Regions from separate parts of the Pseudoalteromonas sp. Scap06 genome, predicted to be linked through region 3. Evidence: predicted binding sites of a transcription regulator. Region 3 holds the regulator's gene; each other region holds the start of a gene.
What was found. The regulator sigma-54, encoded in region 3, starts transcription at its own class of promoters, with help from an activator protein. The targets are predictions, from matches to a motif close to GTTGGCACGNNNNTNGNNT.
Positions count from the first base shown of each region.

Region 1: a site for sigma-54 is predicted at 5,116-5,134, ahead of dps (DNA starvation/stationary phase protection protein Dps). Genes of this name have one in related genera too.
Region 2: a site for sigma-54 is predicted at 8,465-8,483, ahead of FLM47_RS11535 (flagellar basal body rod protein FlgF). Genes of this name have one in related genera too.

Region 1 covers NZ_CP041330.1:2,708,904-2,719,137, forward strand. The annotation lists gene katG (catalase/peroxidase HPI) at 1-839, shown strand, start outside; gene FLM47_RS12565 (MFS transporter) at 901-2,781, opposite strand; gene FLM47_RS12570 (DUF2189 domain-containing protein) at 3,014-3,793, shown strand; gene FLM47_RS12575 (HPP family protein) at 3,967-4,386, shown strand; gene FLM47_RS12580 (DUF2237 family protein) at 4,543-4,899, shown strand; gene dps (DNA starvation/stationary phase protection protein Dps) at 5,219-5,743, shown strand; gene FLM47_RS12590 (c-type cytochrome) at 5,998-6,450, shown strand; gene FLM47_RS12595 (VC0807 family protein) at 6,504-7,214, opposite strand; gene FLM47_RS12600 (MFS transporter) at 7,780-9,108, shown strand; gene FLM47_RS12605 (hypothetical protein) at 9,189-10,046, opposite strand; gene FLM47_RS12610 (LysM peptidoglycan-binding domain-containing protein) at 10,061-10,234, opposite strand, start outside.
Region 2 covers NZ_CP041330.1:2,472,630-2,482,863, forward strand. The annotation lists gene FLM47_RS11500 (flagellin) at 1-394, opposite strand, end outside; gene flgL (flagellar hook-associated protein FlgL) at 670-1,929, opposite strand; gene flgK (flagellar hook-associated protein FlgK) at 1,932-3,938, opposite strand; gene flgJ (flagellar assembly peptidoglycan hydrolase FlgJ) at 3,940-4,935, opposite strand; gene FLM47_RS11520 (flagellar basal body P-ring protein FlgI) at 5,071-6,165, opposite strand; gene flgH (flagellar basal body L-ring protein FlgH) at 6,178-6,861, opposite strand; gene flgG (flagellar basal-body rod protein FlgG) at 6,876-7,664, opposite strand; gene FLM47_RS11535 (flagellar basal body rod protein FlgF) at 7,686-8,429, opposite strand; gene flgE (flagellar hook protein FlgE) at 8,563-9,885, opposite strand; gene FLM47_RS11545 (flagellar hook assembly protein FlgD) at 9,944-10,234, opposite strand, start outside.
Region 3 covers NZ_CP041330.1:421,747-431,980, forward strand. The annotation lists gene mgtE (magnesium transporter) at 1-750, opposite strand, end outside; gene FLM47_RS01960 (HPr family phosphocarrier protein) at 857-1,129, opposite strand; gene rapZ (RNase adapter RapZ) at 1,147-1,989, opposite strand; gene ptsN (PTS IIA-like nitrogen regulatory protein PtsN) at 2,009-2,461, opposite strand; gene hpf (ribosome hibernation promoting factor) at 2,466-2,753, opposite strand; gene FLM47_RS01980 (RNA polymerase factor sigma-54) at 2,780-4,279, opposite strand; gene lptB (LPS export ABC transporter ATP-binding protein) at 4,349-5,074, opposite strand; gene lptA (lipopolysaccharide transport periplasmic protein LptA) at 5,071-5,610, opposite strand; gene lptC (LPS export ABC transporter periplasmic protein LptC) at 5,600-6,154, opposite strand; gene kdsC (3-deoxy-manno-octulosonate-8-phosphatase KdsC) at 6,151-6,702, opposite strand; gene FLM47_RS02005 (KpsF/GutQ family sugar-phosphate isomerase) at 6,703-7,674, opposite strand; gene FLM47_RS02010 (calcium/sodium antiporter) at 7,678-8,646, opposite strand; gene FLM47_RS02015 (ATP-binding cassette domain-containing protein) at 8,912-9,727, shown strand; gene mlaE (lipid asymmetry maintenance ABC transporter permease subunit MlaE) at 9,727-10,234, shown strand, end outside.

The sequences.
Region 1 (10,234 bases), 1.1 Mb from region 3:
TGAAAACTGCTATTTTAGACTCGAACCTAAGTGTACCTGAGTTAGTACGTGTGGCATGGGCATCGGCCGCTAGTTACCGTGATTCAGATATGCGCGGCGGAGCCAATGGCGCACGTATTGCGCTAGCACCACAAAAAGATTGGGCAGTAAATAATCCAGCAGAAACCGCAAAAGTACTTAAAGTATTAAAAGCGATTCAAGCTGACTTTAACGACAGCTTATTTAGTAAAAGCCAGGTATCGCTTGCTGATTTAATTGTGCTTGGTGGTAATGCAGCGATTGAAAAAGCAGCCAAAGATGCAGGCTACTCAGTAGACGTTCCGTTTAATGCTGGCCGTGGTGATGCTACACAAGCACAAACTGACGTTAATGCATTTAGCTTATTAGAGTTTCCTGCCGATGGTTTTAGAAACTATTTTGATGCAGAGAAAAGCTATAAATCACCAACTGAAATGCTGATTGATAAAGCGGATCAGCTTGACCTAACAGTTCCTGAAATGACTGTATTAGTTGGTGGCTTACGCTCACTTGATGCAAACTACAAAGGCACTGACTACGGCGTATTTACTGATAAGCCAGGTACACTAAATAACGATTTCTTCGTTAACTTATTAGATATGTCGACGGTATGGAAAAAATCGTCTGATGCTGGTATTTATCAAGGCTTTGATCGTCAGTCGGGTGAGCAAAAGTACACTGCTACTTCGGTTGATCTGATTTTTGGTTCAAATTCAGAACTACGTGCAGTTGCTGAGGTGTATGCCTTTGATACATCAAAACAAAAGTTTGTAGAAGACTTTGTTGCGGCATGGACTAAAGTAATGAATTTAGACCGTTAATAACCATTAAGTAATACAACCACAGCGCTGCAATTAATTGCAGCGCTTTTTTATTGTAAAGCTACTTTAAAGCAAGTACTCGATCACGTAAGTCATCGGCACTCACATTTTCAGACGCAACTGGCTCACCAATCGCTACGCTTACCAACGACCATTTGGGTCTAGGTAGTCGCCATTTAGTTTTTCGACTAAACATACTGCCCCATAATCCATCTAAATGAACAGGGATAACAGGCACAGGCGTGCGCTGAATTATTTTTTCAATGCCACGGCGAAATACATCAACCTCGCCATCACCGCTGAGCTTTCCTTCAGGAAAAATACCCACCAGCTCACCACGTTCCAGTGCTTGCGCAATGTCATCAAAAGCTTTATTAAACGCCTTAGGATTTGATTTTTGACTATCGATTGGAATGGCTTTGGCCATTTTAAATAACCAATTAAGTGCCGGTGAATAGTAAATAGGAGCAAATACAACAAACCGAATAGGCCTAGGTGACGCCGCTAAAATAAACATCCAATCAACAAAGCTAACATGATTACTTACCACCACCGCAGCTCCTTCATCGGGAATATTGAGCTGGCCTTTAGTGCGCACACGATACATACAAATCGCTAAAATATAGATAATAAAACGTAAGAAAAACTCCGGTACTTTGGTGTATATGTACAGCGATATTAGTAAATTAAGCCCTGCTAATAACAACAGTAATTGTGAAATATCCCAGTGTAATAGCGTTAAAGTAACAATACTTAAAACGGCGCTGCCAACCATAAACAATGCATTTAACACATTGTTAGCTGCAATTACTCGTGAACGGCTATCGGGGTGAGTACGCTGCTGAATGAGTGCATACAAAGGTACCGTATAAAACCCTGCGGCAATACCAATTCCTGCCATCCAAACAAAATGCCAGAGCATATCGCCGGTATTAATCACTTGTTCAAGAGTAAGCTGTAACTCACTCACTTGGTGATAAAATTCAATACCAGGCTCTTGGCTTAGTAAATATAAAAATAAGGTAATTAATAGTGCACCAAAAGGCACAATACCTAACTCAATACGTGAGCGCGATAGCTTTTCACACAATAAAGACCCCAATGCAATACTCAACGAAAACACCACTAAAGCAGCTGTCACCACCAACTCATCACCTCCCATTACATGTTTTACGTAATTAGGGAGCGCCGTTAGTATCACCGCACCAATAAGCCAAAACCAACTGATCCCTAATACTGACTTACCCACCGACTCGGTTTGTGCGTTAAGCGCATTAAAAACACTTTTGGTTGAAGTAATAGGGTTAATCGATACTTTTAAGTTAGCATTATTGGCTGCACTTTTAGGAATAAATCGACTGCTTAAAAAGCCAATAACTGCAAGGCTTACTATTGCGATACTGATATAAATAGGGCCCGCTGTTTGGGTTATATAATAGGTGCCAAATACGGTGCCCAATAAAATAGCGACAAAAGTGCCCGACTCCACCAGTCCATTCGCTTTAGTTAGCTCATTTGGGGCCACATGCTGCGGTAAAATAGAGTACTTAAGCGGCCCAAAAAAAGTGCTTTGTAAACCCATTAAAAATACAGTACCTAACATTAACCAAACCTGCTCGGTTAAAATCGATACTACACCCACCAGCATAATAGGAATTTCGCAAAACTTTACCATGCTGATCAGTTTTGATTTTTCCAACTTTTCTGCAATTTGCCCAGCCATGCCTGAAAATAGAAAAAACGGTAAAATAAATAATCCTGCCGCCAGATTAGAATAAAAGGCACCATCAGCTACCGTAGCAGCCTGAAAAATTAAAATAAGCAGGATTGATTGCTTATAAACATTGTCATTTAAAGCAGAGAAAAACTGCGTCACAAACAGAGGTAAAAACCGTTTACTACCCAGTAAAGCTCCTTGAAATTGTTGTTTATTTTCCTTCATTACGGTCTCTTAAAATTAGCTTCAGGGCTTAGATTACCACTGTGGAAAAGAAATACGAACCCACTTTTTAAGTACATGCTCAAACATATATTTAAATAAACAAAATAGCTAACCCAACAAAAATGACTAACAAATGAACAAAGCGACTAAATCTTGCGTATAAGCGTTTATGAGTTGTAAATAGAACATCTATGTTCTAAACCTAAAAGGTGACTAAAAAAGGAGCATCTTTATGCCAACTACAAACACAATAGATAAAGACACTAAATTCGCACGTTGTTTAGAGTGCAACAAAGTAAATACATTTGCCGCTTTTCACTGGCTTTCGTTAGCGTTTAAAGATATGGCGCGCGCGCCCATGTTAAGTTTAATTTACGGTTTAATCTTCACGCTTATTCCGGTAGCGATTGTTTACTCTGTTGTACTTACCGACAGCCACTTAGCTATTTTACCTGCAACCGTTGCTTTTGCTTTAATCGGTCCGGTATTCGCCGTTGGCCTATACGATGTAGCCTGGGAACTTGAAAAAGGCCACAAACCTACATTAAGCCATTCATTAAAATCAATGTTTCGTAACCCCGTAGGTGAATGGGGTTTTGCGGTATTACTCATGGTGATTATGATTATTTGGATGCGCCTAGCTGCAATTGTGCATGCATTATATCCAAACCATGTAAACCCCACCTTTGAAGAACTTTCTGCGTTTTTAACTATAGGCAGTATTATCGGCGGAATTTTGTTGGTCAGTGTGTTTTCAATCTCAGCATTTACCCCGCAAATTATGATGGAAAGACGTGTTGATATAATGACCGCAGTCGTTTCTTCAATCCACGCAGTCAAAGAAAACTTTGCAGCCATGGTTGTGTGGTCAATTTGTATATTCGTACTGGTAGCGCTGGGCTTTGCTGCAGGTGCCGCTGGATTCATTATTATTATGCCACTACTTAGTTACGCTAGTTGGCATGGATACATCGCAGTTATCAAAACTAAAACACCACGTGGCTATGAATAACACTTACCAGTAGTTTTAAGCACTTAATTAAATGCTTTTTGGCATTTAATTAAGTGTTGCCTCTTCTCCCTCAGTTTATAAAATACGTAAAAACCTTGATCTGAATAAGGTGCAAAGCTTAAAAATAACGCTAATATATGCTGATACACTGCAGATAATATAAAGGAATAAACATGAGTCAAAACGTTACAGACTTAATGACAGCTAACCCATTTTCGGTAAACATAAAAAGCACTTTGCATGACGCACACAATTTAATGAAAGAAAAAAACGTTCGTCATATTCCTGTTATTGACGAAGACGGCGCATTTGTCGGTATGCTTACCCAAAAAATAATGGTCGCCAAAGTTATGGGGATCATGGCAACGTTTGGTGCTAATGCATTACAACGCAAAGAAAAACTCACAAAAGTAGAAGATATTATGGTGAGTGATTTTATCAGTGTAACGCCAGAGCAGCCGCTATCAGATGTCGTTAAATTTTTTGTAGATAATCGCCACGGTTGCATGCCCGTTGTGAGCGAGCAAGGTCAGCTAGTAGGTATTTTAACGTCTTCTGATTTTGTGCGTTTAGCTGCAGCACTGCTCTCGTAAATCCCTTATTTAATAAAAACTGCATTTGGCTTCACTAAGTGCAGTTTTTATTCGCTTAAAAGATATATAAAATTAACAGCATAGATAGCTAAGTCACTAACAGCCTGCTATGGTAAACCCCCTGCTTTTAATGGTTATTACAAGGTAAGTTTTCATATGGCTAATCAATTAAATGTACTAGGAACTCGCTTACAACTTTGCTGTGGCAACGGTGGCTATACCCGAGAGGGATTTTGCTATGTACCAGATTCAGACTTTGGCAATCATAGTGTATGCGCCATTATGACCGACGAATTTTTGCAGTTTTCCAAGGCGCAAGGTAACGATTTAATTAGCCCTAATCCTTTGTATGATTTTGCTGGTTTAAAAGCTGGCGATAAGTGGTGTTTATGTGCGATTCGTTGGTATCATGCCATTGCTGCGAGCGTTGCTCCTCCTGTGGTACTTGAAGCGACAAACCAAAAAGCGCTCGACATTATTCCGCTTGAAGTATTAAAAGCACATCAATATTAAAAAACGCTATAGCGATTAAACCCTGAACTCTACTTTTCTTTTTGCCTAAATACCTTAGGCAAAAAGAGCCTTTAAAGTACTCCATTTTTAAATGTATTTTTTGCAGAATTTACAAAAAAAGTGCATGTTTTTCATACCCCTTTAAGCTAAATACTCCTTAAAGCTTTATTAAAAAAAATAAATCATCAAATTTCAGTAACTTACAATAAAAAATCTAACGGCATGCTCATTGCTTCTATTAGAACAGACGTGTTCGTTATCGCAATTAAAACACTCACTTGAGTTAAGCGAACACTATTTTGAAATAGTAGGAGGCATAATGAGTAACAGTAATAATGCAAACAAAGTCGCTGAATTTACCGCTCCCGGTGTAGAAAATGAATCAGCAAGTAAAGCAATATCTGTTCTAGAAGATCGCATGGTAGCGCTAATTGATTTACAGCTAACTTTAAAACATATTCATTGGAATGTAGTAGGTCCAAACTTTATTGGCGTACATGAAATGCTAGACCCACAAGTTGAAACCGTGCGTGAAATGACCGACACCATAGCAGAACGTATTGCCACTTTAGGCGGCGTGCCTGTTGGTACACCAAAATCAATTGTTGATCGTCGTACATGGGAAGATTACGCTATAGGCAAAGGTTTAGTAACTGAACACCTAGCTGCATTAGATAAAGTATATAACGGCGTTAACGGTGATCATCGTAAAGCTATTGAGTCACTCGGTGAGCTTGATCCGGTATCTGAAGATATGATCATTGCGCAACTTGCAGAGCTTGAGCAATACCAATGGTTTGTTCGCGCCCACATAGAGTCATCTACAGGCCAATTGAACAGTTAATATTTATGGTAAACGTTCAGTTTACGAAGCCCAGCAAGTTGCTGGGCTTTTTCATGCTTGTGATGTTTCATTCCATCATTAATTATCATTCAACTCTTTAGTTATTCTCCTTGAGCATATATGCACAACAATTAGGCTATTCGCCACTCTTTGACTACACTCAAATTAGGCTATTTCTTAAAAGAAGCATTTGTTGACGCAAATGAGTTTGCGTTAGTAATGCGTAAAATTAATTTGAGAATACAGGAGCTCTAATGAAATACACTCTACTAATCGTGTGTTTAATTGCACTCACAGGCTGTGATAAAGGAGTTGATTCTCCACGAGGTTTTAGCTTGCCAGAGGGGAATGCAGAACAAGGTAAAGCCGTGTTTTTAAAATATAAGTGCTTGGCATGTCACACCCTTGCAGGCGTTGAAGATAGCAGCGTAACAAAACATGACGATATTTCTATTAAGCTAGGAGGTAATAAAACCAAAATAATTTCTTATGCTGAGCTGGTCACGTCAGTGATCAACCCCTCACATCGGTTTTCTAGGCCTTATAGACCCGACGCCAGAAATGAAGATGGCAGCTCAAAAATGACGGTATTTAACGATACCATGACCGTATCTGAACTCACCGACTTAGTCACTTTTTTACAACCAAACTATAAACTTATTCCGTACCACAGAACTAATTACCAACTTTACTCTCACTACAAGTAAATATTGATAGCAAAAAAAACCGTTGCTAAACAACGGTTTTTTATGCGTTATATCTACTCGGCATTAACCATTTCTTCAAACTTCATACCGGTCAGCTTGGTCAGCACTTTAATCACATAAATAAAAATTCCAATCAGCATTATCATAGATGGAATCGCGATCACTGGATAACTCAATAGCGTCATTTCACCAAGTTGCTCGTTAAATTCCACGCTACCTGCTGGGCTAGTAACAATCCATTTAGCTAAGAGGTAATTCATCGTTGATGAAAACACAAAGGTCAGCGCTAATAAGTAATTAGCATTAGTAATCTTTTGTTTAAAGTTTTGCGTATTGCCGCGCTCATCAAGGGCATCGTAAATAGTGTCTAACTTAAATAAAAGTGAGTTTAATAAGAGCTTGGCTAGCAAGGGTTTACCAAAAAAGCCCGACATCAGCACGGTAAAACCAATGATTGCTGGTATAGCCGCTTCTTTAATTGCTAACCACTCAACATTAAGCTCAAACAGCGCAATACCACCGGTAAGCAAAGTACTTAAAAAGCCCAAAAGTGAAATAAAATTTAATGAGCCCGCTTTTATAAAATCATAAATACCGTAACTAATAGGGAATATAAGCGCCACAATTAAGCCAATCACGCTGCCTAAATATTCAGGCCCTGAAAATTTCATTAAAATGACTGAAGGTATGATGATATTAAATACGATTTCGATAAGCGGATTATTCTTTTTACGCTTATTTATAGCTTGATTATCACTGGTCATTTTTAATTCCAAAAAAATATTACTGCTGCCATTAGGGTCTGTTGACCTTTGCGGATTAAAATTTGTTCAAACTAGGGGCTGTTTAATCGCGGCGCGAGGTTTGTAACCTAGTGGGCTAAGTAAAAACCGAGCAACAAAGAGTAAATCGCCCCTAGGCAGAACCCTTCGGGCAGCGCCTGTTTGGCATTGATGCTGCGTTATCGCCTATTTATGGGGAATAACCACACCACATATGCGCTGCCTTGCCTAAATACCAAACAGACTGCTGCAAATTTAACCTTAAAAGGTCAACAGACCCTAACTTCCTCTCTAAAGAGTAAGTAATGCTTAAAATTATCTTTAAGCATAATACCTGCAATACACTCGCTATTCTAGCATTGCACTCACCCGCCCGATTTTTAGGTCGCTATTTTATCCAAAGCTATTTTTATTAATAAATAATTTATCGGACACTCTATATTCTTACGTTACGTGATCATTATTACAGAACACATTTTTTACAGCTTGGAAAACCTTCATGCTTGCTCTAGTATCTAGTTGTCTTAGCTCAATAATTTGCATTTAAATGAAATCATTTCCATCACTATATTTTGCCAATTTATTTTTAATTATTGGTACCGGCTTACTTACAACCTATTTAGCCCTGTATTTAGGTAAACAAGGCACGTCTACGTTTTGGATAGGCCTAATGACCTCGTGTTATTACCTTGGCTTATTACTGGGTTCAAAGCTTGGTTACCATTTAATTAAATCGGTGGGTCACATCAGAACATTTGCCGCTAGTACCGCTGCAGTGACAGCCTGTGTGGCCGCACACGGAGTAAGCGACAATCTATATATTTGGTTAGGCCTTAGGCTTTTTGTTGGCTTAGGGATGATGTGTAATTACATGGTGCTAGAAAGCTGGCTAAACGAACAATCAGCGCCTGAGTCTCGCGGGCGAGTCTTCTCTTTTTATATGATCACCTCTTACTTAGGGATGATTTTAGGCCAACTAGCGCTCGCACAATTTCCTGAGCTAGGGTATGCACCGCTATTTTTAGTCTGCATGGCGTTGGCTATCGGTATTATTCCAATTTCTATCACTCGTAGAATTCACCCAAAACCGTTAAAGCCGATAAAAATGAGCCTGTTTGATTACGCTAAAAAAGTGCCACAGTCGCTTACTGCGGTGCACTTTGCAGGCATTATCAATGGTAGTTTTTATGGCCTAGCGCCTATATTTGCTAAGCTATCTGGCTTTGGTGCCGCAGAAATTGCTATTTTTATGTCAGTGACTATTTTTGCTGGTTTGCTAGCCCAGTGGCCAATGGGGATGCTCTCTGATCGCATTCGTCGTAGCGTATTAATTCGAACTAATGCAGCAGCTATCGGTGTTGTAAGTTTGGCATTGTTTTTATTGCCTACTTCACAACTAACAGCTTACATACTCACTTTTATCTTTGGTTTATTTGCGTTTACTTTATATCCGCTTTGTTCGGCGCTAGCTAATTCGCGTGTTGAGGACGAAGAGCGCGTAGGCGTATCATCTGCATTATTAGTCGCTTTTGGCGCCGGTGCAGCAATAGGCTCAACACTTAACGCACAGCTGATGACCTACTTTGGTCACCAAGCATTGTATGCGTCAATTTCGCTATTAACCGTGGCTATGTACTTACTACTAACCTTTATTAACTCTAAACAAAAAGTTGAACAGCCAGAACCCAGTGATTATGTGGTCGGTACATCCGATGTTACAAACTCGCCACTGGCCGCTACGATGGATCCGCGCATTGAAGAAACCACCGCGCAAGATCAAATGCTGGTTGTAGATGAAGAAGAAGATGATGAATTTTTTGAGCATCCCCAAGGGGAGCTGTTTAAAGATCTTCACGAAGATGACGTGAAAAATTAAGTTTCCATTCAAAGCATTAATAATGCATAACAAAAAAGGGGAGCCTCCCCTCTTTTTTGTTATTTTTACTACTTAATACATTACTGGCTTATCTGTGGCTTAAGATCGTTTAAATCTAAATGGATAGTCATTTCAAAATTCTCAGGCTGTACAGCAACATCACTCAAACCTGTTCTTGCAAAATAATCTTCAAAGTCTTGCTGATATTTAGCCGAAAACTGCGAATACGCGGTAATAAACAAACTTAGCTTTTTAGCTATTATTGGGTAGGTAGCGGCAAGTTCCCGCAGTTTTTCAGGTTCAGCAAAGGCAAATTCAGCATAAATATTAAAGTCGTTCTCAACATTAGTTTTACCATATCTAGATAAAAATCCATTTTCATAATCAGGCCCTATATTTCTATCTTGCGTTAAAGCCTCATAGTTCGAGGATACAGGCTTCCACTCTTTTGGCAGCAAAGCTTGCCATGCAAAAATAACGAAAGGTGAACGCATATAAACCAACGAGCTTAATTCATGATGAACCCCTTTCAACGAATTTTCGAAATTAAAATTCGTGCCATTCCATCCTGAGAGATTAACTAGAATTATGGAGTTGCTTGAGTATGTCCCACCCGCTTCAGCTCCTTCCATAAGCATAGGACCAGAGAGATAAATAGCGTCAATTACTTCAGCAACAAACCCTTGAGGGTATGTCGTTAATGCGGCCTCAATACCATCAAGTGACTCAGAAGCATCTGCAAGCGTAGTCATTTCCATTTCAAGAATTGGAGCCTCTCCATCACTTACTGTAAATTGCTCTGGGAAAAATAAACGGGGTTCACCAGCTTGAATGTCTACTTGGTATGTTTTGGATAAACGGTTTGCTTGCTCTGTTTCACTTTCTAAATATGAACACGCACTAACTAATAACAAAAAAACGAACACTAATTTTTTCATTTATAAAATCCCTTCTAATGAGCATGCCTGAATGTCGCCGCTGGCACTATTGAAGTAGTAAATCGAACAACAGCAGGTAGAGTAGCAGGTATAACAACAGCCCTAGCAGACCCCCATAAAACAACACCTCTTGCAGTCATACCTGCAGCAGCAGCAAAACTAGCAGGATCGTCCGCAACTCCCGCACC
Region 2 (10,234 bases), 1.3 Mb from region 3:
ATTTGGTAGTGTCTGCAATTCGAGTAAGCTCTTGTTGCAGGGCTGCTACTTCTTTTTGCAGTGATGCACGGTCAACTGCACTGTTTGACCCATTGGCTGATTGCAGTGATAAGTCACGCATACGTTGTAAAATGTTTGCTGACTCTTGCATCGCACCTTCAGCAGTTTGCGCCATAGAAATACCATCATTGGCATTACGCTGAGCAACCGTTAGGCCATTAACCTGAGACGTTAGTCGGTTGGCAATTTGTAAACCTGCAGCATCGTCTTTTGCGCTATTAATACGCAAACCAGATGATAGTCTCTGCATTGAAGTTTCAAGTGCCATGCTAGATTTAGATAGATTGCGTTGCCCATTAAGTGATGCAACATTTGTATTTACGCTTAAAGCCATTTTACCATCTCCTAGTTTCAATCAGAATGTGGTTCAAAATATTTAAGCAAAAACCACACTTTCTATAACCAGTTGAATGCATTAGTTGTGCCAACTAATAAAAAATAGTTAAATAACTGTTTTTTAATAAATAAATAGCGTTTATTGATACTTAAAATCAGAAGTTAGCATTTTTTTGACAGGAGAAAAAAGGGGGGTGACAGTTTTTTGCCGCTTCGTTAAGGCAAGTTATTACCTACTTTTCTCGTATAGTAATAACCTGCCTTGGATGGTATTTATAAATAATCAAATAATGAAAGTTTAGCCAAGCGACCAAAAGTCGCTTGTGAAGCCTGTAAACCAGACTCATGTTTAGTGAGATCGCTGATGGCTTCAGCGGCATCAATCTCAATTAGGCTAGATCTGTTTTCTTGATTATTAATATCTAGAGCACTGTTTGAGTCGGTAACACGCTCAACTACATTCATACGCCCACCTAAACCAGCCTGAGTAAACACAATTTGCTCACTAGCATTTTTAAGCTGAATTAAACCATCAGATAATGCTTGGTTAATTTGCGTTTCATCAAGTTGTTCGTCATTTAGGCTAATGATCAAATCTTCTAGCGTATTAAGTACATTTTCTTTGCCTGGTTTTTCAAGAGTAAAATCAAGCTGTCCTGGTGCTGCCCCCTCAAGTTGAATTTCCATACCTGCAAATTCAATCGGTTCATCGGTTACTTCACCCGTAACGGGTGGTACAAGAGGATTACCATCACGTAATATTTCATATTGATCTGGCGCTGAAGGGGTCGCCCCAGGGATCACATTAACATTATAGGTATTGATCGTTGGAGAAATAAGCGGATCTGGATCTGAGTTATAATTATCTTTATGAAAACGGTCAAACTCGCCTTGGTTTTCAACATAAACAGTTCCAGCGGTAATGCCGCCTGTTGGCGTTCCATCGTTTGAAACTACATCGAGTCGCGCATCAACTCGTTCAAATACATTGAAGCCATTATCGCTTGATTTGATCTCAACGCCTTTTGCGATCGTCACTTCGTGTTGGCCTTGATCGCCTTGATATTCGTATTTGCCATTGGTGCTATTAAATGTATAAGTTTGAATATCGTCTTGATAGCCAGAGAAAAGGTATTTCCCTCCTTCAGATTGACTATTCATTAAATTAAGCAGTGATTTTTGCAATTCTTTTAGTTCACTGGCAACTGAAGCCAAATCACCTTTATCTAACGAACCATTGCCCGCTCGTATAGTTAACATTTGCGCTTCTAAAATAGTGTCGTTCATACCTTGCAATAAACTTTCTTCGGTTTCTAAACGCCCTTTTAGCTGATTAATATTCTTCGTCAGCTGCTCATTAGTTTCTATTTTATTGGTGTACAACATACCTTGCGAAATAGCAGCAGGGTTTTCAGAGGTACTCAAATATTTTTGACCTGTATTAACGCGCTCCTGCGCACCAGCTACATTTTGTTGATTCTCAAGTATTTTATTAATGTTATTTTGATACATTAAATTATTTGATAAACGCATAATTACCTCGCCGCACTCAATAAGGTGTCAAAAATAGCTCTCGCTGCAGTTAATACTTGTGCAGAAGCAGCATAGGATTGCTGGAAGCGCAGCAAATTAGCCGCCTCTTCATCTAAGTTTACGCCCGACAACGATTCGTACCAGGCTTCTGATTGTTGTGCTAAAGCATCAAATGCAGCACCATTGGTTTTTGCTTGACTGGTTACCACACCAACATCGGTGACTAATCCAGCATAGGCCTGATTCAATGTTTTATGATTATCAGCTGATGCGCTCGCTACTACATTTTGACGTACTAAATCGGTATTCTGTAAGTCAGCAAGTTTTTGGCCGTTGCGGTTATCATCAAAACCGCCTTCATTAAATTCTAAATTAAAGGTATCGCCCATTGCTGGTACGCCTTCAATATTAAAGTCAAAACCATAACCATCGTATGGTGCACCGGCTTGAGCGAGTATATTGTTAGCAGGCGGTGTAACTGTAAACGTAGTTGTGCCATTACCATCAGTAAGTTGATATTCGTTAGCATTGGCTGTTTTAACAATGCTAATAGGGCCATTTGCTAAACCCAAAGGATTACTAAAGCTGCCAGTGGTTACATCGGTAACATTACCCGGTGAAATAGTCCCTGTACCTGTATTATCAAGGCCGTCTGCTGTTCTAATTGGGGAGGCCAATGCAATGTCCTCACCTCGACCTGTTGTCAGCGATATATTGCCAGCCGCGCCACTGTTAAGTTTTACCTGAAATTGGTCACCGGCATTACCAGCTCCCGTTATATTAAGCTCTAAGCCAAACGCCTCTCCGCTAGTAATAGCAGCTGAGTCGATAATGCCACTGGGTGGAATAATTGCTAAAGAGGCTGCACCTAAAGGTTCACCTTTATTATCAATTGGCTGAATACTTACTTCGTTAGGATTACCCGTATAGGTGATCACAAAATCACTGGCTGGCAGTTCACTGCCTTTACCAGCCTCAACGGTTGCTGACATATTAGCTGTTCCGGTATTGGCTTGATAAACAAAAGCACTGACTGTTGGGATATCAAAAATATCCCCTCCGAGTTCACCGTTTGCATCCATACCTAAACGATTTTGCTGATTAAACGAATCAGCAAGCGCAATACCCATCTGGCCAATTTGATTTTGTGCCGGCACCAAAATATCGTCTCTAAATGCTAATAAACCGCCAATTTTACCTTTGAGTTTAGTAGGGTCTATATCGAGTGGCACAGCCTTACCGCCATTTACATCTAAGCGTAGCTCTTTAAAGTTAGCATCAGGATCGCCACTAATCGAAAACAAGTTAAATGACCCATTTTGCATAACAACGGCTTCGCCTGTGCCCATAAACACTTGTTTTTCACCATTAGGGCCATCAAGTGTTTCTATATCAATTAGCTCAGATAAATCACGTATTGCTTTATCACGCTCATTATAAGCAGAGCTCGCATCAGCTTCGTTTTTGGTACCATGAACACCCGCAATTTCTTGGTTCAACGAACTAATACTTTCGATTAACGTATTCGCCTCTTCTGAAAAAATCTCTAATTGCTCATTAACCACTGCTTTTTGCTCTGATACGATACCTGCAAGCCGATCCATTTGGTCAATCAGGTTTTGTGCATCACTCATCACCAATGAACGAGCAACCGTTGATGAAGGTTGATTAAGGGCTTCTTGCACGTTATTAAACATTGAGTTGATACTAGTTGATAAGCTGTTTGATTTTTCTGAAAAAATTTGATCAACCCGACTCGCTTCACTAACAAATTGATCAAAAAAACTTTTATTTGAAGTATCTCGATTTAATTGCTTTTGCGCAAACTCATTCAATAACCGGTACGTTTGGCCACGGCCTACCTGATTATCAATCATGGTGGTAAACTCGGTGCGCTCACGTACATACCCTTCGGTATTAACATTTGCGATGTTTTTACTTGTCGTTTGCAATAACTCAGAGTTTGCTCTTATTCCTGAATTAGCAATGTTTAATAAATTAAACGACATGTTACTCTACTCCCTGGCGGATCACGCTTGTGGCGATATTCTTCAATTCGTTACTGTTCAGCACTCTTTTTATTTTGTCTGCATAATTAGGGTCGGTTGCATAACCAGCTTGCTGTAAAGAGTCTAAAAATTTATGCGGCTTTGCCGTATTGTTTAATGCATCTTGATAGCGCGGGTTCTGTGTTAAAAAATCCACAAAATCATTCACGCTATCTTTTATCGAGTCATACGCTCTAAAGCTTGCTTGCTTTTTAACTGCAGCACCTTGTTCAAATTCTAAAGTGACCTTACTGGCCTTTTCACCCTGCCAACTTTTATCTGACTTAATATTGAATAAATTGTTTGAGCTATTACCATCACCTTTACTAATAATATGTTTACCCCAGCCAGTTTCTAATGCCGCTTGTGCGACCATAACCGCCGGATTTAAACCAATTTTTTTAGCCGCTGTTTTTGCGTGTTCCCACACTGTGCTCACAAATTCCTCAGCACTTTCAAATGTGCCAGACGCTATGTTTTGTTCGCTTTTTTCAGTTGAATCAACGAGCGGCACTTTTTCAGTGACCTTTTGATTTTCTTGATGAGGTAAGGTGCTACCCGCACGTTGGTCACTAAAGAAATCTGACGTTGTGCGAAGAACAGAGCCTGGCATAAAGTTTTTTCCATCTGGCGATAATTGCTGCACAATTAAATCTGCAAGACCCAAAGAGCCATTTGATGAAAGCTCTGTGGCCATTTGTTGGTCGTGCATTTCTTCAAAAAACTTAACGCCACTAGCATTAAACGGGCTTTCTTTATCTTCGAAAGCCTCATTGGCTTTACGCATACTTTTAAGCAGCATTTGGGTGAATATAGCTTCAAATTGTGCCGCCGCTTTTTTTAACGCCGCTTTAGATGCATCGGTTGATGCGTCACCGCTGTTTAAAGCATCTCGACGCAAAGAGTCTAAGTTGCCTAAATCAAAAAAGTTTTGCTTATCTAGATGATTTGTTTCCATCAGCTTTTTGACACAATAATTAATAATATCTAGATAATGCAATAATTGAGCCAGCGAGATTTTCAAAGGTGGGAGTAAGCAGGAAAAAAAAGTAAAAAACACCGCAATAAAATATTAAACGGTGTTTTTTAAAGGTTAAATTACAACAAGCTGACCGTTAATTGCACCAGCTTCTTTAAGTGCTTCAAGAATCGCCATTAAATCGCCAGGGGCAGCGCCAACTTCATTAATTGCACGTACTAAGTCATCAAGACTTACACCAGGGTCAAATACAAAAGCGCGTGAGTCATCCTGATCAACATCAATAATACTTTGCTGAGTAACCACGGTTTCACCCTCTGCTAAAGGATTTGGCTGCGCTACATTTTGTTGTTCCGCAATCGTTACTGTTAAACCACCGTGGGTAATTGCCGCAGGTTGTAATTTTACATTTTTACCTATAACAATGGTGCCGGTACGTGAGTTAACAATTATTTTTGCCGAAGTATCCGCTGGTTTAAATTCTAAGTTTTCAAGAGTTGATAAGTACGATACGCGCTGCGAGGCATCACGAGGTGCAATAACGCGAATAGAAGCTGCATCGAGTGCTTGAGCGCTATTTGGACCAATTAAATCATTAATGGTTTTCTCTAAACGTTTAGCAGTAGTAAAATCAGGACGGTTTAAATTAAAGGTAATATAGTCGTTTTGCATAAATGGGCTTTTAACAGCACGTTCAACGGTTGCACCATTTGGTACACGTCCTACCGTTGGCGTATTAATCACAACGCGACTACCATCAAGGCCTTCAGCGCCTAAGCCACCTACAATTAAACTGCCTTGAGCGATGGCGTAAACATTACCATCAACCCCTTTTAAGAATGTTTGTAGTAATGTGCCACCGCGCAAGCTGCCTGCGCTGCCAATCGATGATACAGTTATATCTATGGTTTGCCCTGGCTTTCTAAATGGGGGGAGTTCAGCATGAACAGCAACCGCTGCAACATTTTTAATTTTTGGCTTTAAACTAGAAGGTAACGTAATACCAAAACTATTAAGCATGCCTTTAAAGCTTTGCTCGGTAAAACGGCTTTGCTCACCGGTGCCTGGTAAACCAACAACTAAGCCATAGCCCACTAATTGGTTTGAGCGCACCCCTTCGACCATAGACACATCTTTAATTCGCTCAGCACTGGCAGTAAATTGCCAGCCTAGTAGCACCATAAAACAAAAAACTTTAAAACCATTCATGTCGAATGTCCTCTAAAAGGGAAACAATGAGCTACTAAAGAAACGCGTTAACCAACCTGGGCTTTGTGCCTCTTGTGTTTGGCCCTTACCTGAGTACTGAATACGCGCATTCGCAATTCGATTAGACTCAACGGTATTATCGGCATTGACATCTTGTGGACGCACTAACCCTTCTAAGCGAATAAATTCTTCACCGGTGTTTAACGTTAGCCATTTTTCACCGCGAATCACTAAATTACCATTTGGTAGTACTCGCATTACGTTAACCGAAATATCGCCAACTAAGCTATTTGATTGATTTGATTTTGAGTCACCTTTAAATGAGGAGTCACTGCCAATACCAAATTGAATGCTATCGCCGCCAATATTTACCGGTAAACCACCTAAGCCAATCACAGGGTCGAGGCTGGCATCGGTTTCTTTATCCGTTTCTGTTTTAGCTGCTTTAGTCGCTTGGGTTGACTCTTGTAATTTAACAGTAATGATATCGCCTGTTCGCAGTGCTTTTTTATCGGCATAAAGATCATTCGATAATTGAGTACTGAACAAAGAGCCGGTTGCGACTACTGGCTCCATATTAGGCTCTGGATACATAGGTGCATAATAGGGATCGTCTTGTACTACCTCATTATTTTGTGTAGCTACACAACCACTTAATAGTAAAGTCCCTACTGTAAATAACATAATATTACGCATACAATCCCCCAAAACTATAACTGTTGATTGATATAACTCATCATTTCATCAACGGCTGAGATCACTTTTGAGTTCATCTCATAAACGCGCTGCGTTTCAATCAAATTAACTAACTCTTCGGTCACATTTACATTTGATGTTTCAAGTGAACCTTGAATAATCGTACCTAAACCTTCAACCCCCGGATTACCTTGAACAGGCGCACCACTTACAGCGGTTTCGGTATATAAGTTTTGCCCTATAGGCTCAAGGCCAGACGGATTAATAAAATCACTAATCGTGATCTGACCAATAACCACGTTTTCGGCCTGACCTTTTACGCGAACTGACACTTCACCATCTTGAGATACGGTGATCGACTGTGCATCGTCAGGTACATTCATTTCAGGCTGAACAACATAACCAGCACCCGAGGTCACAACACGCCCGTCGCCGTCAGTAGTAAATTGGCCGTTTCGCGAATATGCAATATTGCCATCTGGTTGCAGTACTTCAAAAAACCCAGGACCAGAAATCATCCAATCCAATGAATTTTCAGTAGTGAGCATATTACCTTGCGAAAAGTTTTTTTGGTTAGCTACTACTTTAGTACCCGCACCGAGCATTAAGCCTGACGGCATTTCGGTATCTTGCGATGATCGACCGCCTGGTTGATTAATATTTTGGTAAAGCAAGTCTTCAAAAATAGCGCGGCTTTTTTTGTAACCTACTGTACTGGCGTTCGCTAAGTTATTTGATATAACCGATATATCAGTTTGTTGAGCGTCAAGCCCTGTTTTACTTATCCATAATGCTGGATTCATAATAATACCCTCACGTTAAAGTTAAACGATGCGCATCAGCTGCTCTTGACGTTCGTCAATCTCTTCAGCTGTTTTCATCAGTTTTACTTGTAATTCAAATTGGCGTTGGTGACTGATCATATCGACCATTTCATGCACAGGATTTACATTCGATTTTTCTAATGTGCCACCTAATACTTGTACATTGGCTGATGTTTCAACTATTTCGCCTGGTTTAGCTCTAAATAAACCATCGTTACCCTTCTCAAGCGTGGCGTTGTTTGCATCAACCACTTTTAGGCGATCAACTTCTTCTAAAAAGTTAGCCGGTGCACCTTGAGGGCGAACTTGAATAGTGCCATCTTTGCTAAATTCAATTTTTTCAATCGGTACAGGTAATATGACTGGCCCACCTTCGCCAATAACTTGACGACCGTCGCTGGTAGTTAGCATACCTTCAGCCGTTATATTTAACGAACCCACTTTTGTATAAGCTTCATTACCAGAGGCGTCCTGAACACTCAACCAGGCGTTATCGCTCATAGCAATATCAAGGCTGCGACCTGTTTCGACAACACCGCCCGATGTCATGTTTGATCCTGGACGCTCTTGCATAGCAAAAACACGAGTCGGCAAACCTTCACCGAAAGCCTGCATTGAGCGCGCTTGCGCAAAATCAGATTTAAACCCAGTGGTGTTTGCATTTGCCAAATTATTGGCTTTAAGAGCAAGCCCTTGCATGCTTTGTTTAGCGCCAGATGCGGCTATGTAGACCATTTTATCCATAACATCGACTCATTAAGAAATCTATATATGAGTAAATGCAATATAAGTGCCAAATTAAATTAAAGCATGAATAAGATTTTAAGAGAGGAATAAAAAAGGCTGCATTAAGCAGCCTTTATAAGTCAAAATATGATTATCGGATCTGTAAGATATTTTGTTGCAGTGTTGAATTCACTTCAAGCGCACGAGAGTTTGCTTGGAAGTTACGCTGCGCACTAATCAAATCAACCAGCTCTGTGGTTAAGTTTGTATTTGATTGCTCGAGGGCTGAAGAATTAATTTTGCCTAAAGTCCCTGTTCCCGGCTCACCCGCAATCGGCTCACCTGAGGTTAAACTTTTTTTCCATGAAGTATCACCCACCTGTTGTAAACCTTGTGAGTTTGCAAACCTAACCATGGCTACTTGACCTAAATAAGTTGAGTCACCATTACTGTACGATGCAACTACTTTTCCATCAGTACCAATATCAATACCCGCTAAGCGACCTACTGTCGCACCATCTTGCTCTAGTGCTTTTACTTCAAAGCGACTCGCAAACTGGCTTGGAACTTTATTTGATGTATTCGCTTCGTCGCGCCAGTTAATAGCTATATCACTAAACTGAGCACCATTACTTAATAGGCCACTTAAATTAGCCCCGGTTAAATTAACATCAGTAAAGGTTGGACCGACATTTGGAACGCCATTGGTAGTTGCAGGCAAACCACTTGCATCAAACCCAAAGGTACTTAGAGGGCTTGGTGTTGCCGTTGCAGCACCAGTAGCATCAAACGGTTGTTTATCTAGCGTGCCATGTACCTGCCATTCATTAGGCGCTGTTTTTACAAAAAAGAATTGTAAAACATGTGGCTCACCTAAAGAGTCATAAGTTGTAGTCGATGTAGATGCAGTATATGTGCTGCTGTCTGTTGCATCAAACGGTACTGCCACAACATCTTTACGTGAGTCAAGGTTGAAAGAAGTATATACGTTACTTGTAGAGCGTGGTGAACCAGAAGAGTCTGGTATTTGTAATGCAGATGAAGTACTAAGACTTACTGAGGTTGTATCTCCGGTAACCTCATCAACAGGGAAGCTCTGTAAAAAATTACCTTTGGCATCAACAACGAAATTGTCTTTATTAAGCTTAAATGCTCCAGCACGTGTAAAAGTTTGGTCTTGTGAATCCAGACTTTGAGTAGTTGCAAAGTAACCTTCACCCGTGATCGCTAAATCCAGTGAGTTATTAGTAAACTGCAGCGACCCTTGATGAAACTGCTGGGCAACCATGGTCGTTTGCACACCATCACCATTTTTTGTTTTACCGGCGCTAAATACTGATGATGCGTATACATCAGCAAACTCGGCGCGAGACTCTTTAAAACCAGTGGTGTTTACGTTGGCAATGTTATTGGCGGTAACATCCAAATCTTTTTGTGCGGCAGCAAGGCCTGTTAATGCAATATTAAAGCTCATAATTAACCTCTAACCTAAAAATATTTAGCCTGATGGCTAAAAAAATACATAAAATCTATTACGCGATTTCTGCGACATCAGTCAGCCTAACCGCACCTTCTTTAGTATTAATAATAATGCCGCTTGAGCCGTTAATATTAACACTTTCAATATTTTTGAATGTAGCTAATGGGAGGCTTGAAAATTCCCCATTTGTACTACCCTCTGCTTTGATGTTGTATTCACCAGGTGGTAGCCGTTCACCCGCTTCATTTTTACCATCCCATGCAAAACGGATGGCTCCTGCAGGCTGAGTGCCTAAATCTATAGTTTTAACCAACTGCCCGGATGCATCTTCAATGCGGATCAT
Region 3 (10,234 bases):
AATAGTAATACGACCAAGCAAATGCGCGTTGTCATCGACAACTGGTGCCGATATCCAGTTATGCCGTTCAAATAGTTGCGCTACTTCGCTTTCATCCATTGAAATAGGAATAGATTCACACTCTTCATCCATCAAGTCCTGAACAATTTTTTCAGGGGGATTAGTTAATAAAGTGCTCAGCGATAAGGCGCCTAAAAAACAGTTATGTTTATCTACAACGTATAAGTCATCAGTGCCCTCAGGTAGTTCACCACGTAAGCGTATATAGCGCAGTACAACATCTAGAGTCACATCAGGGCGAATAGTTACCGTATCGATATTCATCAAGGCGCCAGCAGAGCGCTCTTGGTAAGATAGTGCTTGTGTTGCGCGCTCTCTATCTTGAATATCCATGGCGCTAACAACGTCTTTATATACGGTGTCTGGTAGGCTACGTAGTACTTCCCCTAAATCATCATGGCCCATGTCTTCTGTTGCAGCAGCAATGTGCTCAGGTGCCATTTGCGCAATAATGCCCAAACGTACGTCTTCAGAGAGCTCTTCAAGTACATCACCCTGCACATCGGGATCAACCAGTTGCCAGAGCATACGACGAATTTTATGGGGAGATGATTCTAAAAGAAGTGCGGTATCACAAGGTGCCGTTTTTGCTAGCATGCGCCTAACTTGAACAAATTGACCACTATTTAGTGACTTAGTCACCTGTTTTAGTTGTTGTAGTGGAATATCTTGTTCTAAAGCTTCAGGCATTGGCGTCCTTAATTAAATTTTATTACACGATGATGGGGTATCGCTTTATCTTACTTTATATCAGTAAACTACCTCAACCACTATTAACCTTAGCTTATGAGCAGGATTACTCTTGCTCATTAAATCGTTGATCAATGAGCTCACCAATTGCATTAAGTGCAGGTTCTGCGTCAGGGCCTTCACATACTACCCTAACTTCTTTGCCTTGACTGCTTTCGAGTAGCATAAGAGCTAGTACACTGTCGCCAGCGGCTTGTTTATCGTCTTGAAATAACGTGATTGAGGCATCAAATTGCACAGAAAGCTGTGCCAGCACAGTAGCCGCTCTGGCATGCAGGCCTAATTTGTTTTTTATTAAAAATGTACTTTCTAACCGCATTAATATTCTCTCAAGCTTTATTCTTGTTCTCGGTGGCGAATTTTCACATTAGGATGACTCATTGCAAAACTTTCACCTATAGTTTGCGCTAAGTAAACCGAGCGATGCTGACCACCGGTACAGCCAATGGCAATGGTTAAATAGCTACGGTTATTTCTTTCTAAATGAGGCAGCCATGTTTGCACGAATGTTTGAATTTGCCATGTAAACTTTTGTACTATGCTGTGACTGGCTAAGTAGTCTTTTACTGGTTGATCTAGCCCTGTAAGCGGCTTAAGTTCAGGCTCCCAATGTGGGTTTGGTAAAAAGCGAGCGTCAAATACATAATCGGCTTCTTTAGGTATACCGTGTTTAAAGCCAAATGACTCAAAGGTAATGATCAGTTGTTTGTCTTTTTTACCGAGTATTTTTTCACGGATAGACTCAGCAAGCTGATGCACACTTAAGCCTGTGGTATCAATCATATAATCGGCACGATTAATGAGTACATCAAGGAGTTGTTTTTCTTTTTTTATTGCTAAATCAAGTGGCAGAGAATCAATAGAAAGAGGATGAAGACGGCGTGTTTCTGAAAAGCGTTTGATTAAGGTTTGATCGTCACTGTCTAAATAAAACACCGTTGGCTTAGTAAAACCAGGCAAATATTCAATGATTTCATTAAACTGTTGTTGTTCTTTAGGTAAGTTACGCACATCAACACTTACAGCTATTTTATTGTAGCTGTCGGAAACACTACGAACAAGAGAAGGTAATAAATTTAAAGGTATATTATCTACACAATAATAACCTAAATCCTCAACAACGCGTAACGCAACAGATTTACCAGAACCTGAGCGACCACTTATAATTATTAATTCCATTTATCACCCTTTATTATTGCTACGGTTGACTTACAATGATCTGGTACAGCTCATTGTCGGATTTTGCCGCCCGTAATTGCTTACAAAATTCTTTATCGTTGAGCTTTTCAGCTATAGTGGCTAAGGTTTTTAAATGCTGCTTATTGTCACCGTCGGGTACAATTAAGGCAACAAAAATGTCGACCGGTCGATTATCTATTGCATCAAAATTAATAGCCGCTTCGCTCACTAATATAAGTGCAAGAGGCTCTTGTACACCACTCATACGACCATGAGGAATTGCAATTCCTCGGCCTATACCTGTGCTCCCTAGTTTTTCTCTTGCTGTTAATGCATTAAGAATATCTTGTTGAGCTAAATAGGGCAGTTTATTGTGAGCCAATTCACTGATAAATTCTAAAATTCTTTTTTTACTATTAAAAAGGACCGCAGCTTTACTGCAGTCCTGACAGATAAGTGAGCTTAGTTTCATAGTGTTAGTGTCGAGCAAGTTTCTCTTTGTGTTTAATTACTTGACGATCTAGCTTGTCAATCAGCGAGTCTATAGCGGCATACATATCTTGGTGTTCAGTAGAAGCAAAAATCTCAGCGCCACTAACATGAACGGTTGCTTCGGCTTTTTGGTTTAGTTTTTCTACATCGAGAATAACGTGCACATTCGTTATGTGATCAGTGTGCCTCTGTAACTTCGAAAATTTACTATTTACGTAGTCTCTAAGCGAGTCGGTAATATCTACATGGCGACCAGTTAAATTCAGTTGCATAAACATTTTCCTCTTTGTTGTACGCCTTAAATCAAACTTTTACGTTGATTTGACGGGGGAATAGCTAGAGATTCGCGATACTTTGCAATAGTTCTCCTTGCTACTTTAATTCCTTGCTCAGCCAATATATCTGCAATTTTGCTATCACTCAATGGTTTAGCTGAGTTTTCTGCAGCGATTAATTTTTTAATTAATGCGCGTATTGCTGTTGAAGAACATTCACCACCATTTTCAGTGCTTACATGGCTGGAAAAGAAATATTTAAGCTCAAAAATACCGCGTGGTGTATGCATGTATTTTTGCGTAGTAACACGTGAAATAGTCGACTCGTGCATTTCTACCATTTCGGCTACGTCATTAAGTACCATAGGCTTCATCGCCTCAGGACCATGTTCAAAAAAGGCCTGTTGTTGCTGCACAATACAGTTGGTTACTTTAAGCAGCGTGTCGTTTCTACTCTCTAAGCTTTTTATAAACCATTTAGCTTCTTGTAAGTGTGAGCGAATGAACTGGCTATCGCCACTTGATTTGACCGTACGAGACATAGCTGCATATTGGCTGTTTACCCTAATTTTAGGCATGCTATCTGGGTTTAGTTCAACCACCCAACGGCCTTTCACTTTTTTAACCGACACATCAGGAATAACGTACTCTGACTCTTCTCTAACGATAGTGTCTGCCGGTTTTGGGCTAAGGGTGTGAATTAACGTCATGACCTCTTTAAGCTCATCTTCTTTGAGCTTAGTTTTCTTCATTAACGTGCGATAATCACGCGCAGCCAATAAATCAATGTGATCAGTTAAGATCATTTTTGTTTCGTTTAAAAAAGGCGTGTCTTGATCAAACTGATTCAATTGAATACACAAACACTCTTGTAAACTACGCGCGGCTATTCCTACCGGATCAAATAGCTGAATACGCTTTAATACCGCTTCTATTTCATCAAGTTCAACTTCATCTTCTATGTCGTTCTCTTGATTAAAGCTCTCTAATATTTCTTCACAGCTAAGAGTTAAAATGCCCGAATCGTCCACGGCTTCTACGATAGCAATCGCGATGGCTTCATCAGTAGGGCTAAACGGTGTCAGTTGCAATTGCCACATTAAATATTCATGTAGCGTTTCAGTTGAAGAGCCTTGATAAATTGATTCATCTTCAGGCATTGGTCCTGATGAAGAGGCAGGTGCTGCGCTCATGTATTCATCCCATGTAACATCCATTGCCATATCATCGCTAATGGTGTCTTTGGTCATGGCTTCGCCGCTATCTTGCTCATATTCGCTAGGTTTTTCATCAGCTGAAGCACTTAGCGTTGATTCTTCGATATCGGCTTTTTGTTCGTTTTTACCCGCAGCATCTTCACTGTAATCTTGTTCTTCAACTTCAAGCAAGGGATTGCTATCGAGCGCTTCTTGAATTTCTTGCTGGAGATCCAATGTACTGAGTTGCAATAAGCGAATTGCTTGTTGCAACTGTGGAGTCATTGTAAGTTGCTGGCCCATGCGCAGCTGTAATGATTGCCTCATTTATCTCTAACAATCCTTTTAAATTAGTATAATTAATATTAGCAGATGCTTAGTGTAATAACACACATATTAGAGCTTGAACTGCTCGCCTAAATAAACATCGCGTACCGTTTTATCGTTTAATACATATTCTGGAGTGCCTGATGCAATTAACTCTCCATGAGAAACTATGTAGGCTTTTTCACAAACATCAAGAGTTTCGCGTACGTTGTGATCTGTGATCAATACGCCAATTCCTCGATTTTTAAGGTGTTCTATAATTTTTTTAATATCTAATACAGAGATAGGATCAACCCCTGCAAAGGGTTCGTCTAATAGTATAAATTTAGGATTTGCTGCTAATGCTCGCGCAATTTCAACACGGCGGCGCTCACCACCTGATAGGGCCATACCTTGGCTGTCACGAATATGTTGAATACTAAATTCATCAAGTAAATTATTTAAGGTATCTTCACGTTGCTGCTTATTAAGCTCTTTGCGTGTTTCTAAAATAGCCATTAAGTTTTGGTAGACCGTCAGCTTTCTAAAAATCGATGATTCTTGTGGTAAATATCCTATCCCTAGGCGAGCTCGGCTGTGCATTGGTAATAAAGTGATATCTTGATCATCGATTGATATTTTGCCTTTATCGCTCGGTACAAGGCCTACAATCATGTAAAAAGTCGTGGTTTTACCTGCGCCATTGGGGCCAAGTAAGCCGACAATGCTGCCAGCTTCAACCTCTAGGCCAACGTTTTTCACCACTTCACGGCCTTTATAGCTTTTCGCTAATAGCTCTGCTTTTAATGTGCTCATGGTTGGCCTTTATCGTCTTCTTTTTTGTTTTCAACAGGGACTAAAATAGTGTGTACACGGTCTGTTGAGTTTTCGTCTTTTTCTGCGCTAATTAACTGCTGCTCTATATCGTAGGTGATACTTTTAGCAGTTATTTTTTGACCTGCTTGAGCAATACTGGCTTCGCCGATTAAGGTTAAAAAACGCTGCGAAACATCGTAACGCACTTCATTCGCACTGGCGCTCATAATGGTGCCATCAGCTTGTGTTTCTTCAAAATAAGCAGGGCTGCCTGTGGCAATTAAAAGTTGCTTATTCTCACCTAAGTCATCACGTTTATGTACTTCTAAACGGTCAGCGTTAATGCGGCGATTACCATGAATAATTTCAACATTTTTCTCAAAAATGCCCACGTTTTCTTTTAATTGACCTTCTTGTCTGTCAGCACTAATTGAAATTTGATTAGCAGCAGGAGCTTCAACGGTTTCCTCTGCATGGCTATGAAATGCAATCAGTAATGAAGGAACAATTAGAATTTTAAATAGGTTATTGGTCATAATATAGGGTTCGCGTATGGTTAATAAGTTTAATCACTTCGGTTTTTAAATCGGCCTCAAGGCCTTTACCTGTGATTTTTAAATTAGGTCCTGTAATAACGACAGGCTGCTCTGACTGCATAGTGAGTAGTTTTATATCTACATTGATGCTATCGGCTGTGATCGTATCGATCATGGCGTTATCGGCTAAATTTAGCGCTTTTACATTGCCCTCTAATACGAGTTGACGATCGTCGTAGAGGGTGGCCTCATCAGCGTTAATACGCCATGTTTGCTGCTCGTTGTATAACGTAAATATAGGTTTTTCAAAAAAGGTAAAACCAAGTTGTTGGTATAACTCCATTTTTACCGCAGTTACTTTGTGGCTTATTTTACCTTGCTCATTATAAGCGGTTTGTTTTAGCTCAATCGCAGTGTAATCAGGCTTAGCAATAGTTTGAGTTTGTTCATCCGCAATAATATCTACCTGAGAAAAATAAGGATACCAAAGCCAAACCATACAGCTTATGAATAAGATGCTCAGTATTATGCGAGCTACATTCATGAACTGGTTCCTTGGCTAGTAAGTGGCTTATTGTTTTCAAGCATCAGTAAATCTGTTAACTCTCTTACTGCGCCAAAGCCGCCTGGCAACTGAGTGACATAATGCGATAAACGTTTAATCAGTGGGTGGGCGTCGTTTACGGCTACTGCAAACCCGACTTTTTCCATCACTGGCATGTCAGGGCCATCGTCACCAATGTAAGCTATTTGCTCATCGCTGAGCGCTAATTTTTGTTTTAATTCTTGATAGGCAATGAGTTTGTCTTCTTGGCCTTGGTATATATGTTGTACGGTTAAATTGCTCATACGTTGTTGAACTATTTTTGAGTGACGACCTGTGATCACGGCAACTTCAAAACCACTATTAATAAGGGCTTTAATGCCAAACCCGTCTTTAGTATTAAATGCTTTGAGCTCTTCACCTTGGTTGCCAAGATAAATACGTCCATCAGAAAATACACCATCAATATCGCAAATTAATAATTTTATTTTTTTTGCGCGCGCTTTTGCATCATCACTTAACGGCTGATAAAGATCTTCAAACTGCATTTATAGCACCCCCGCTTTTAGTAAGTCTTGCATATTTAGTGCGCCAATGGGCTGATTATGCTCATTAATCACAATTAAACCATTAATACGTTTTTGTTCCATAATGTTCAGTGCTTCAGCCGCGAGTATGTCTTGTGTGGCTGTTGTACATGACTTTGTCATCACAACATTAATTTCTGTGCTGTGTATATCAATACGTTGCTCTAAAATACGGCGTAAATCACCATCGGTAAACAACCCCGATAATTGCTGATTACTATTTATAATAGCGGTCATGCCAAGCCCTTTGGCTGACATTTCAATTAAGGCGTCTTTAATGGTTTGCGTTTCATTAATAATAGGCGTGTGAATACCGCTGTGCATTACATCTTTTAAGGTTAAGAGTAAGCGTTTGCCTAAACTGCCACCTGGATGCGACAGTGCAAAATCATCAGCGGTAAAACCACGGGCTTCTAATAATGCTACCGCCATAGCATCGCCCATAGCGAGTGTTGCTGTGGTACTTGCTGTTGGCGCTAAGCCTAATGAGCAGGCTTCTTGTTCAACTTTAATACACACATGCACATTTGCCAATGTTGCCATGGTTGACGTTTCGTTGCCTGTCATAGCAATCATTTTTGCGCCAATGCGTTTTAATACCGGAATAATATTAAGCACTTCACTGGTTTCGCCAGAGTTAGATATAAGCATAACCACATCATTTGATGTAATCATACCTAAATCGCCATGACTCGCTTCACCAGGATGTACAAAAAATGCGGGGCTACCAGTACTCGCTAAAGTGGCTGCTATTTTATTACCGATATGGCCCGACTTACCCATACCAATAACAATAATACGGCCTGAGCAGTCGTACATTAATTGGCACGCTTGATCAAAGCTTTCATTAACGTATTGTGCGATATCGCTGAGTGCTTGACGTTCTATATCAAGGACGCGCAAGCCTTGTTGAATAAAATTTAGCGTTGCCATGGATCACCCTACTTGACTAAAAATATAACCTTGGTAAATCATAAATGCGACGATGAGTACGCCACCTTCTAGTCTATTGATACGTCTTTGACCTCTAAAGTTCAATGACATAGCAATAAGTGCCAAGGTTGCACCGATCATAATTAAAACATCACGGTTAGCTACTGATGCGTCAATAACTGATGGGTTAATTAATCCTGCCAGCGGTAACACCGCGAGAATATTAAAAATATTTGAGCCAACAATGTTACCCAGTGCTAGATCATCTTCATTTTTAAGAACACCCGCAATGGAAGCAGCAAGTTCAGGTAGGCTGGTGCCTATGGCTATTATGGTTAAACCAATTACTAAGTCACTTAAGCCAAAATATTTTGCAATATCAACGGCTGAGCCAACTAAAAAGTGTGAGCTAACAGGAAGTAAAATCATTCCGACGACTAACCAAAAAACGGCTTTTTTGGTTGGGACATTATCAGGTACTTCATCACAGGCTTCGCTAACAAAGGGGTCGTCTTGGTTTTTTGCTCGCAGTGATACAAAAATAAGTCCACCAATAAAAACAACAAAACCAAAGAGTAAGGCTGCGCCTTCAAAAAACGAAAAGTAGTTATCTGAAAAAATATACCAAGTAGCGATAGACACCAATAATACCAGTGGAATTTCTCGTTTTAATGTACTTGAAGAGACTGAAAGCGGTCTTAAAAGCGCTGTAATACCTAATACTAATAATATGTTAGTGATGTTTGAACCAACTGCATTACCTACGGCTGTATCGGTTTTATTTGCCAAAGCAGCCGAAGCGGATACCATCATTTCAGGGGCCGATGAGCCCATAGCTACCACTGTTAAACCTACAATTAATGTTGGTACGCCAAAGTTTTTAGCCAGTGCCGCCGCACCATAAACAAACCTGTCCGCACTCCATACGAGAGCCGCAAAACCGAGAATTAAAATGACAAACGAGGTAACCATTGTGATAAGCCAGTTAGTGTAAATTCAGATAGCGCGAATAGTAACAAAAGCCACCATAAAAGTATAAGTAAAAGAGTAAGCTGTAATACATTAGGCGGTTATTAAAATAATTATTTAATGGGTTAACTTGCTTGTTTAAGCATCGGTTAAGTCAATTTGTCGCAGTCTTATAGCTGTTTTTGCGTGGCTATTACAAAATCTTACGAATTGTTTTTTCCATCTTGACCAAAAAACCCTTAAAATAGAAATATGAGAGAATATTGTTATGGAGAGCGACTTGTCGCAATCAATAGTAGAAGTCAAGGATGTTACCTTTTCTAGAGGCGATAGGGTCATATACAAAAATATGAGCTTTGATGTCCCAGAAGGTAAAATTACTGCCATTATGGGGCCAAGCGGAATTGGCAAAACCACGATGCTGCGCTTAATTGGTGGCCAGCTCAAACCCGACTCCGGTGATATTTTATTTAAAAACGACAGCATAGTTGCCATGTCCCGTAAAGAGCTCTACGCGGCACGTAAACGTATGAGTATGTTATTTCAAAGCGGTGCATTATTTACCGATATGTCGGTGTTCGACAATATCGCATTTCCTATCCGCGAGCACACACAGCTCAGTGAAGATTTAATTCGTTTAGTGGTTTTAATGAAACTACAAGCAGTTGGCTTACGTGGTGCTAAAGATTTAATGCCTTCAGAGTTATCCGGTGGTATGGCACGTCGTGCAGCCTTGGCTCGCTCTATAGCGCTTGATCCTGAACTGATTATGTATGATGAGCCTTTTGCAGGACAAGATCCTATCTCAATGGGAGTGTTGGTTAAGCTTATTAAATCTTTAAATGAAGTACTTGGTTTATCTTCTTTAATTGTTACGCACGATGTGACTGAAGTAATGAGCATTGCCGACCACGTTATTATTATTGCCGATCAAGGTGTGATTGGTAGCGGCACGCCAGATGAAATGCGTCAGCACGAATCACCACTTGTGCAACAATTTTTAAAAGGATTATCAGATGGGCCTGTACCATTTCATTATCCAGCACAAACCTATGCAGATGAACTGTTAGGAGAGCCGCAGTAATGTTGGATTTACTACAAAAAATAGGCCATAAAACACTAGGTCGTTTTGCTGCACTTGGGCGCTCCACTCACATGCTAGCAAGTGCATTATGGCATTTACCCAATTTTAAAAAAGGTACGCCTCTGCTAGTGCGCCAACTTTACATGGTTGGTTCACAATCGCTGTTGATTATTGTTGTGTCGGGATTATTTATCGGCATGGTTTTAGCGCTGCAAGGTTATACCGTTTTAGTTGATTATGGCGCAGAAGATAGCCTAGGTCCGTTAGTAGCGCTTAGCTTGTTACGTGAGCTTGGACCGGTAGTTACTGCGTTATTATTTGCAGGCAGGGCAGGCAGTGCGTTAACTGCTGAAATCGGCTTAATGAAAGCCACCGAGCAATTATCGTCGCTAGAGATGATGGCTATCGATCCGCTTAGACGTATTATTGCGCCGCGATTTTGGGCTGGCTTAATTAGTATGCCGCTACTGGCGTTAATTTTTTCAGCGGTCGCTATTATTGGTGCTC